DNA from 3 places in the Streptomyces canus genome. Region 3 is predicted to be linked to each of the others. Evidence: riboswitches for the same ligand, from Rfam matches in the RefSeq annotation. Region 3 holds a riboswitch; each other region holds the start of a gene.
The links. A riboswitch is a leader RNA that binds a small molecule or an ion and turns the genes downstream of it on or off. The one in region 3 is predicted to bind cobalamin.
Positions count from the first base shown of each region.

Region 1 (3,267 bases), 2.9 Mb from region 3:
CTCCAAGGGTCTCGTCGACGAGACCGGCATCCGTCCCGAGGTCATCTTCGCCGCCCTGGTCGGCGCGATCCTCTGGAACCTGCTGACCTGGCTGGTGGGCCTGCCCTCCAGTTCCTCGCACGCCCTCATGGGCGGGCTGATCGGCGCCACCATCGCCTCGGCGGGCATGGGCGCGGTCCACGGTGACGCGCTCATCACCAAGGTCCTGATCCCGGCGATCGCGGCGCCGATCGTCGCGGGCATCGCCGCCATGCTGGCCACCCGGCTCTCCTACAGCCTGGGCAAGAAGGCCGACGGCAAGGCCGCCGCGAAGGGCTACCGCACCGGCCAGATCGCCTCGGCCGGTCTGGTCTCGCTGGCCCACGGCACCAACGACGCGCAGAAGACGATGGGCATCATCACCCTCGCCCTGGTCGCCGGCGGTGTCGTCGCACCCGACTCGGACCCGCCCACCTGGGTCATCCTCTCGGCGGGCCTCGCCATCGCGCTCGGCACCTACCTCGGCGGCTGGCGCATCATCCGCACCATGGGCAAGGGCCTGACCGACCTCCAGCCGCAGCAGGGCTTCGCCGCCCAGACCAGCGCGGCCACCGTCATCCTGGCCTCGTCCCACCTCGGCTTCTCCCTCTCCACCACGCACTCCGTCTCCGGTTCGGTGATGGGCGCCGGCCTCGGCCGCAAGGGCGGCGTCGTCCGCTGGTCCACGGCCACCCGCATGTTCGTCGCCTGGGGCCTGACGCTCCCGGCGGCGGCCCTGGTGGGCGCCCTGGCGGAGTCGGTCACGGACCTCGGCGACTGGGGTACGGCGGTCGTGGCGGTCTTCCTCGTCGCCTCCAGCGCGGCGATCTGGAAGATCTCGCGGCGCGAGGTCGTGGACGCGTCCAACGTCAACCACACCGACGAGCCGGCCGGCGTGGTGACCACGGCGATCGCCGCCGTGACCCCGCCGCCCGCGGGCACGGTGACCGAGGCCCTCACCGCCACGATCCCGGCCCCGCCCGCCACGACGGAACCGGCCGCCCCGCCGGCCGCCGTCTGAGCCCGCAGTACTAAGGAAGCCTCACCATGAAGATCGACTGGGAAGCACTCGGCTCCGTCTTCGGCGTCAGCCTCGTCGTCACCGTGGGCCTCGTGGCCCTGTTCACCCTCGGCATCATGGGCCTGTCCCGCCAGGAACGGGCCACCGCCCAGGGCGACTCGGCCGCCCTCGCGGTCACCGGCGCCTACGCCTGCTTCGCGGCGTGCGCGGCGGCCGTGGCGTACGGGATCTATCTGATCGTGGCCTGACGGCACCGGTCCCTCGACGGCCGGGAGGGTACGGAACTCAACGTTCCGTACCCTCCCGGCCGTTCTTTCGCCTCCGGTCCGCTGTCCCGCCGGACCGGCGATGTGGGGTTGTGCACACTCCCCCGCCGCAGGTCAGAAGCAAGTTGACGGCTCTCGAAGGGCCGTGGTGGACTGCCGGAGCCATATACGGCGGCAGAAGAGGAAGCCGGTGCGAATCCGGCGCGGTCCCGCCACTGTCACCGGGGTAGGTAGCCCCGGGAGCCAGGAACTCTCGCCGCCGGACTCGTCGAACCAGGGCGTGGACACCCTGAGTGAGGACATGACGCGATGCTCGCCTGCCGATCCACCTGCGGTACCAGGCACTTGAACGACCCCGCGATCGGCTGAGCCGGTGCGTGCCGATCGCGTCTTCGCGTACGGCGCCGCCGCCGGTCTGATCGGCGACCTTCTGCTCGGTGACCCCCGTCGGGGGCATCCGGTCGCCGCGTTCGGACGGGCCGCGGGCGCCGTGGAGCGGGTGTTGTGGCGGGACCACCGGGGGTGGGGTGCACTGCACACCGCCGTGTGTGTGGGCGGTGCCGTGGGCCTCGGTGCCGTCGCGGAGAACGTCGTACGTCCGTCCCGTACCGCTTCCGTCACCCTCACCGCCGCCGCCACCTGGGCCGTCGTGGGCGGGACTTCACTCGTGCGGGAGGCCCGGGTCATCGGGCGGGCGCTGGAGGCCGGAGACGTCGAGGCGGCCCGGGAGCGGCTGCCGCATCTGTGTGGGCGCGATCCTCAGGCGCTCGATGCCGACGGGATCGCGCGGGCCGTCGTGGAGTCCGTCGCCGAGAACACCTCCGATGCCGTCGTGGGGGCGCTTGTGTGGGGGGCCGTCGCCGGGGTGCCGGGGCTGCTCGGGTTCCGGGCCGTGAACACGCTCGACGCCATGGTGGGGCACAGGTCCGTCACCTACCGCCGCTTCGGGTGGGCTTCCGCCCGGCTCGACGACCTCGCCGGGTGGCCGGGAGCGCGGCTGACCGCCGTACTCGCCGCCCTGGCCGGTGACAGTCCGCGGGGTGCCGTGCGGGCCTGGCGGGAGGACGCGCCCAAGCACCCGAGCCCCAACGCCGGGCCCGTGGAAGCCTCGTTCGCGGGGGCGCTGGGTGTCCGGCTCGGGGGGACGCTCTCGTACGCGGGGCGGGTCGAGCATCGGCCAGTGCTGCATCGGCAAGGGCGCGCCGTCGCCACGTACGACATCGAGCGCGCCGTACGGCTGTCACGGCGCGTCGGGCTGCTCGCGCTGGGCGTCGGTGTCGCCGCGCGGGCCTTCGTGAAGGGGCGTACGGCATGAGTGGCGGGGGTCTTCTCGTCGCCGGAACCACCTCGGACGCCGGCAAGAGTGTCGTCACCGCCGGGATCTGCCGGTGGCTGGTGCGGCAGGGGGTGAAGGTCGCGCCGTTCAAGGCGCAGAACATGTCCCTCAACTCGTTCGTCACCCGCGAGGGCGCCGAGATCGGCCGGGCGCAGGCCATGCAGGCGCAGGCCTGCCGCATCGAGCCGACCGCGCTGATGAATCCCGTGCTGCTCAAGCCCGGTGGTGAGCAGAGCAGTCAGGTCGTGCTGCTCGGGAAGCCCGTCGGGGAGTTGAGCGCACGCGGCTATCACGGGGGGCGGCAGCAGCAGCTTCTCGGGACGGTGCTCGACTGTCTCGGCGAGTTGCGGGGCACGTATGACGCGGTGATCTGTGAGGGGGCCGGCAGCCCGGCCGAGATCAACCTGCGGCGTACCGACATCGTCAACATGGGGATCGCCCGGAACGCCGGGCTGCCCGTGCTGGTCGTGGGCGACATCGACCGCGGGGGCGTCTTCGCCTCCTTCTTCGGGACCGTCGCGCTGCTCTCCCCCGAGGACCAGGCGCTCGTCGCCGGGTTCCTCGTCAACAAGTTCCGGGGGGATGTCTCGCTGTTGGAGCCGGGACTGGACATGCTCCACGGGCTC
Region 1 is NZ_CP107989.1:7,874,695-7,877,961, reverse strand. Features, by position in the region: gene OG841_RS35940 (inorganic phosphate transporter) at 1-1,039, shown strand, start outside; gene OG841_RS35935 (hypothetical protein) at 1,066-1,287, shown strand; cobalamin riboswitch at 1,438-1,577, shown strand; gene OG841_RS35930 (cobalamin biosynthesis protein) at 1,679-2,620, shown strand; gene OG841_RS35925 (cobyric acid synthase) at 2,617-3,267, shown strand, end outside.
Region 1: another riboswitch for cobalamin. It lies ahead of OG841_RS35930 (cobalamin biosynthesis protein); the one in region 3 lies ahead of OG841_RS22770 (HoxN/HupN/NixA family nickel/cobalt transporter).

Region 2 (3,267 bases), 1.3 Mb from region 3:
GCGGCCTCGTCCCGCTGGAGGCGGGCCAGTGGACCTACGCCACGCTGGCACTGGGCTCCGCACTCGCGCTCTTCATGTACCCGCACTCGATCACCGCGACGCTCTCCTCCCGCAGCCGGGAGGTGATCCGCCGCAACACCACGATCCTGCCGCTGTACTCACTGATGCTGGGCCTGCTCGCGCTGCTCGGCTTCATGGCGATCGCGGCCGGAGTCAAGGTCACCAACCCGCAGTTGGCGATCCCGCAGCTCTTCGAGGACATGTTCCCGGACTGGTTCGCGGGCGTGGCCTTCGCGGCGATCGGCATCGGCGCGCTCGTGCCCGCGGCCATCATGTCGATCGCGGCCGCGAACCTGTTCACCCGCAACATCTACAAGGACTTCATCAAGCCGGACGCCACACCCGCGCAGGAGACCAAGGTCTCCAAGCTGGTCTCGCTCCTGGTGAAGGTGGGCGCGCTGGTCTTCGTCCTCACGATGGACAAGACGGTCGCCATCAACTTCCAGCTCCTGGGCGGCATCTGGATCCTCCAGACCTTCCCGGCCCTGGTCGGCGGCCTCTTCACCCGCTGGTTCCACCGCTGGGCCCTGCTCGCCGGCTGGGCGGTCGGCATGATCTACGGCACGGTCGCCGCGTATGGCGTCGCCTCCCCGACCCAGAAGCACTTCGGCGGCTCGGCGAAGGAGATCCCGGGCATCGGCGAGATCGGCTACATCGGCCTGACGGCGTTCGTGCTCAACGTCGTCGTGACGGTGGTCCTGACCTTCGCCCTGAAGGCGGCCAAGGTCCCCGACGGCGTGGACGAGACCAGCCCGGAGGACTACACGGCGGACGCGGGCGACCCCGGGGTCCAGGTGGAGCTTCCGCCGGCGACCGCGGGTACGACCCACTAGTCACGGTGCGCACGGGCCGTCGGAGTTCTTCTCCGGCGGCCCGTTGTCGTACCCGTCGGGCACACTCACCCGCATGGACATCCTGATCCGCCCCGCGGTACCCGCCGACTACGAGCCCCTCGGTGAGATCACCGCCCAGGCCTACCTCCAGGACGGCCTTCTCCTGTTCGGTCAGAGCGACTGGTACCTCGAAGAACTCAAGGACGTGGCCAAGCGGGCATCCGCCGCGGACGTCCTGGTGGCCACGGAGAACGACGACATCCTCGGCGGGGTCACCTTCGTCCCCTCCGGGGGCCCTCTGGCCGACCTCGCCCGCCCCGGAGAGGCGGAGATCCGCATGCTCGCGGTGGCGCACGCGGCCCGGGGCAGAGGCATGGGGCATGCCCTCGTACAGGCCTGCGTCGACCGCGCGAGCGGCGTGGCCACCGGCGTCGTCCTGTGCACCCAGCCCACGATGCACACCGCCCACCGCATCTACGAACGCCTCGGCTTCACCCGCGCCCCCGAGCGCGACTGGAAACCGATACCCGGCGACGACTTCACGCTTCTCACCTACGAGTTGACGCTTTGAAGTCACCGCGACACAACATATGGGCCTGCTTTCCTCACCCGGCACAAGATGTATGCTCATGCTCGCTGTCGCCGCAGGGGAATCCGGTGTGAATCCGGAACTGTCCCGCAACGGTGTACTCATGTGTGCTTGAGCACATATGAGAGTCAGTCCGAGGACCTGCCGACAGCACGCCCGAGCCATACGGCCCGGGTGTCCTGACGTCCGGGCCTCGTGGAATGGGCCGGTGGACGCGACGCCGTGTGCGCTCGTGTGCTGCCCCCTGCCCTCCGCAAGGCCCCGTGCCCAGCGAGGGAGAGCCCCACGTGACCATCGCGCCAGCCGAACCGGCTTCAGCGACCACCTTTGTGGACGAGGACGGTCCTGGAACCGCGTTGCTGCGGACCCTGACGGAGCTGACCGCCGACCTCCCCGACGCCGACCCCGGCAGGGTCGCCGCCGCCGCGCTGCGCGGTCGGTCCTCGCGTGCGGCCTCCCCCGAAATGGCCGTGGAGCTGCGCGAGCTGGCCACCGAGGCGGCGGCCGGCCTCATCTCCGAGGACCCCGCGTACAGCAGGCTGGCGGCCCGGCTGCTGACCATCAGCATCGCCGCGGAGGCCGCCTCGCAGGGCGTCACCTCGTTCACCGGATCGGTCGCCGTCGGACACCGCGAGGGCCTCATCGCCGACCGCACCGCCGAGTTCGTGCGGGTCCACGCCGAGCGGCTCGACGCCCTGGTCGACACCGACGCCGACGACCGCTTCGGCTACTTCGGCCTCCGCACCCTCCACAGCCGGTACCTCCTCAGGCACCCCCTCACCCGCAAGGTGATCGAGACACCCCAGCACTTCCTGCTCCGGGTGGCGTCCGGACTCGCCGAGGACGACACGGTCAGGGCGCTGGACGAGGTCGCCGCGCTCTACGCGCTCATGAGCCGCCTCGACTACCTCCCCTCCTCCCCCACCCTCTTCAACTCCGGCACCCGGCACCCCCAGATGTCGTCCTGCTACCTCCTCGACTCCCCGAAGGACGAGCTCGACTCCATCTACGACCGCTACCACCAGGTCGCCAACCTCTCGAAGCACGCCGGCGGCATCGGCCTGTCGTACTCCCGTATCCGCAGCCGCGGTTCGCTGATCCGCGGCACCAACGGACACTCCAACGGCATCGTCCCGTTCCTGAAGACGCTGGACGCCTCGGTCGCCGCCGTGAACCAAGGAGGCCGGCGCAAGGGGGCGGCCGCGGTCTACCTGGAGACCTGGCACTCCGACATCGAGGAGTTCCTGGAGCTCAGGGACAACACCGGTGAGGACGCCCGTCGTACGCACAACCTGAACCTCGCGCACTGGGTCCCGGACGAGTTCATGCGCCGGGTGAACACGGACGCCGAGTGGTCCCTCTTCTCCCCCGCCGACGTGCCCGAGCTGGTCGACCTGTGGGGCGAGGAGTTCGACGCCGCGTACCGGAAGGCCGAGGCCGCGGGGCTCGCGAAGAAGACGATCCCCGCGCGTGACCTCTACGGCCGCATGATGCGCACCCTCGCGCAGACCGGCAACGGCTGGATGACCTTCAAGGACGCCGCCAACCGCACGGCCAACCAGACGGCCACCCCGGGCCATGTCGTCCACTCCTCCAACCTCTGCACGGAGATCCTGGAGGTCACGGACGACGGGGAGACGGCGGTGTGCAACCTGGGGTCCGTGAACCTCGGCGCGTTCGTCGACACGGCGACCGGTGACATCGACTGGGAGCGGCTGGACGCCACCGTCCGCACCGCCGTGACCTTCCTCGACCGGGTCGTCGACATCAACTTCTACCCGACCG
Region 2 is NZ_CP107989.1:3,658,325-3,661,591, forward strand. Features, by position in the region: gene mctP (monocarboxylate uptake permease MctP) at 1-893, shown strand, start outside; gene OG841_RS16265 (GNAT family N-acetyltransferase) at 967-1,464, shown strand; cobalamin riboswitch at 1,517-1,645, shown strand; gene OG841_RS16270 (ribonucleoside-diphosphate reductase subunit alpha) at 1,770-3,267, shown strand, end outside.
Region 2: another riboswitch for cobalamin. It lies ahead of OG841_RS16270 (ribonucleoside-diphosphate reductase subunit alpha); the one in region 3 lies ahead of OG841_RS22770 (HoxN/HupN/NixA family nickel/cobalt transporter).

Region 3 (3,267 bases):
CGGACGGCCTGACCACCGAACTCCTGCCGGTGGAGGTGAGCCTGGCCCCGGGCCCGACCCGCGGCCAGACCGTCGTCGACCGCCGCCGCCGTCCCGGCGAGTCCGAGATCCACGAGGGCGAACGTGAAGTGACCCTCGTGGACGTGGGGTTGGGCGTCGACGTGGAGCGGTACGTGAAGCTGTGGCTGACGGCGGTGGAGGGGGCCTGACCACCCGGGTCCCTCAAGAACTGCTGACGCCCCACCGCTGCTCCACCTTCGCGAGCCGCCAGTAGGCGATCGCCGCCGCCCACACCACCACGAACAGGCCGACGATGACGTAACCGACGTTGTCGAGATCGATGTCGGCGATCCAGGTGGTGAGGGCGTCGGTGAGGTCGAACTTGTCGTGCAGGACGCCGACGAGCTCGATCGTGCCGATGAAGAAGGCGACCGCGATGGACAGCCCGGTGATGGCGAGGTTGTAGAAGACCTTGCGGACGGGGTTGGAGAAGGCCCACTGGTAGGCGAAGTTCATGAACGTGCCGTCGAGGGTGTCGAACAGGCTCATGCCGGCGGCGAAGAGCAGCGGCAGACAGAGGATGGCGTACCAGGGAAGACCCGCGGCCGCGCCCGACCCGGCCATCACCATCAGGGTCACTTCCGTGGCCGTGTCGAAGCCGAGCCCGAACAGGAAGCCCAGCGGATACATCTGCCCCGGCCGGGTGATGGACTTGGTGAGCCGCCCGAGAATCCGGTTCATGAAGCCGCGCGAGTCGAGATGCTGCTCCAGCTGCTTCTCGTCGTACGTCCCCTCCCGCATCGCCCGGAAGACCTTCAGGATGCCCATCAGGGCGACCAGGTTGAGAGCGGCGATGAGATAGAGGAACGACCCGGAGACCGTCGTACCGAGAAATCCGAGCACCTGGTGGGTGCGTGACCCCTCGTTCATGACCTTGCCGGCCAGCTGGGTGCCGCCGGCGATCAGCGCGGCGAGCACGACCACGACACTGGAGTGCCCGAGCGCGAACCAGAACCCCCCGGACACCGGCCGCTTGCCGTCCGCCATCAGCTTGCGCGTGGTGTTGTCGATCGCGGCGATGTGGTCGGCGTCGAAGGCGTGCCGCATACCGAGGGTGTAGGCGGTGATGCCGAGTCCGATGCCGAAGGCCTTGTCGCCCACCTCGTAGTGCTCCGGGACGACCAGCAGAAAGAGGATGCCGAAGGCGACGACGTGCAGAGCGGCTATCGCGGCCATCAGACCGACCGTCTTGACGGTGTCCTCGCGTCGCCAGCGGAAGGAGGCGGCGGCGGTCTCGGGCAGCGCAGGATCGGTCATACGGTGGTCACTCCAGCACCTCGTGGATGAACGCGTGAGCTGCCGTGGCCGGTCTCCTGGCTTACGGGTCGTGCGTTTCCCTGCCCGCCTTCCCGGCCCGATGGTGACGGCCAGTGGCTGTCCCGCGAGGGACGTGGGAGGGAAACTCCCCGATCACAGTGGCGAGGGCCGCACCGGCATGGACCTTTGAGGGGTCGTCACCGGCTTCCCGAGCACCACGGCCCGCCCACCGTAGGCGGGGGCGGGGTCTCCTGCATAGCTGCACACCTGCGCAGGTATGGAAGATCACACAAGGCTGCCTGCGAGGATGTGGCCCATGCACCTCGTCCCGGCCGACCGAGCCGACCGCCGCACCATCGACGGACACCGGGTGTGCGACGCCATCGCCGCGATCGGCGACCCGGGACACGTCCGCACCTGGTCCGACCGCTTCGCCCTCCTGGCCGACCCGAACCGCCTCTCCCTCCTGCTCGCCCTGCACCGGACCGGCCCGCTGGCGGTCTCCGACCTCGCGATCGCGACGGGAATGAACGACCCCGCCGTGTCGCAGGCGCTACGGCTGCTGCGGGCGGCCGGGGTGGTGGCGGGGGAGAAGGAGGGGCGCGTGGTGCGGTACCGGGTGGTGGACGAGGCGGTGCGGGTGCTGTTGGCGCAGGTGTCCTGAGCCGGTGGAGGTACGGAGACAGCAGGGCCGCCTGGTGAGACCTGGGTCACAGCAGTGGCAGGGGTGTCGACGGCGCGGCGGGCAGGGGCGTCACCGTCGAAACCGCCACCGGGTGCTCAGACGAGGCCCGTGACCGTCACGGTGATCCGCGGCGCGGGCTGCGGGGGCGACAGGGCCCCCAGCCGGCGTGCGACGGTGACCCGCACGGCGCGGGCCACGTCCACCGTCCTGGCCTCCCGGAGGGCGACGACATGGATCTCCACGTGCCAGGGGCTGTCGGCGTCCGGGCGGGTCATCCGCACCCCGGCGGGCCTTCCGCTGTTGCTGTTGTTGCCGTTCGTGGCCCGGTGCCGGACGGAGCGCAGCCGGTCGGCCAGGCCCGGCCGGAGGAAGGCCACGCCGCTCACGCCCGCCGCGGCCGCGGCGGCCTGCTCCACGAGGGCCGCGTGCGCGGGATCCGCGGTGTCCGCAGTGTCGAAGGTCATCGTGTACGGCCCTCCTGACCGTGCTCGGTTCCCGCGGGGACCAGGTCGGTGACACGGATGTCCACCACCGCGACGACCAGACCCAGCTCACGGTCGGCGGCCTCCCACACCCGTTCCCGCACCTGTGCGGCGAGTTCCGGCAGCGGGGCGCCGTCCGGGGCGTGGATGTCGAGGCGGACGCCGACCCCTTCGACGACGCCGTCCGTACCGGCGTCGTCCGTACCGGCATCGAGGAGACGGCAGGATCCGGCCCGGACGCCGGCGACCGTCTCGGCCGCCGCACGCAGGGTGCGGGCCGCGACCGCCTCCATGATCCACAGGTCCTCGGCGGGCTCGCCGAGGGGCAGGGGACGGCCGGGACGCAGTTCCATACGGACCACGTCCATGATCCGCCGGGTCAGCGGCTCGGCGTCGTACAAGGAGCCGCCCACCCCCTCCGTGCGCAGGTCGCGCACGGCGGACTCCAGCCGGTCGAGTTCGCGCACGGCGTCCCGGCAGTACGGGCAGGACCGCAGGTGCGCGTCGTCGGGCCGTTGCTCCCAGTCCTCCCAGGTTCTCGACAACAGCCGTCCACACGGCAGGACTTCGTCGTCGGCGCCGTGGCCGGACGCCCGGTTCGGCGGGTCGGTGTGGACGGTCATCGCCAGGCCCCCAGTGCTTGTGTCAGACAACGGCGTGCGCGGAAGACACGGGCGCGGACGGCCTCCTGGCTGATGCCGACCGCGTCCGCGACGAACTCGTAGGACCGGCCGTCCAGTTCCCGCAGGACCCAGCAGGCGCGCTGTTCCGCCGACAACAGGT
Region 3 is NZ_CP107989.1:5,008,211-5,011,477, reverse strand. Features, by position in the region: gene OG841_RS22775 (nucleoside hydrolase) at 1-209, shown strand, start outside; gene OG841_RS22770 (HoxN/HupN/NixA family nickel/cobalt transporter) at 223-1,317, opposite strand; cobalamin riboswitch at 1,347-1,552, opposite strand; gene OG841_RS22765 (ArsR/SmtB family transcription factor) at 1,634-1,981, shown strand; gene OG841_RS22760 (hypothetical protein) at 2,098-2,466, opposite strand; gene OG841_RS22755 (Asp23/Gls24 family envelope stress response protein) at 2,463-3,107, opposite strand; gene OG841_RS22750 (RNA polymerase sigma factor) at 3,104-3,267, opposite strand, start outside.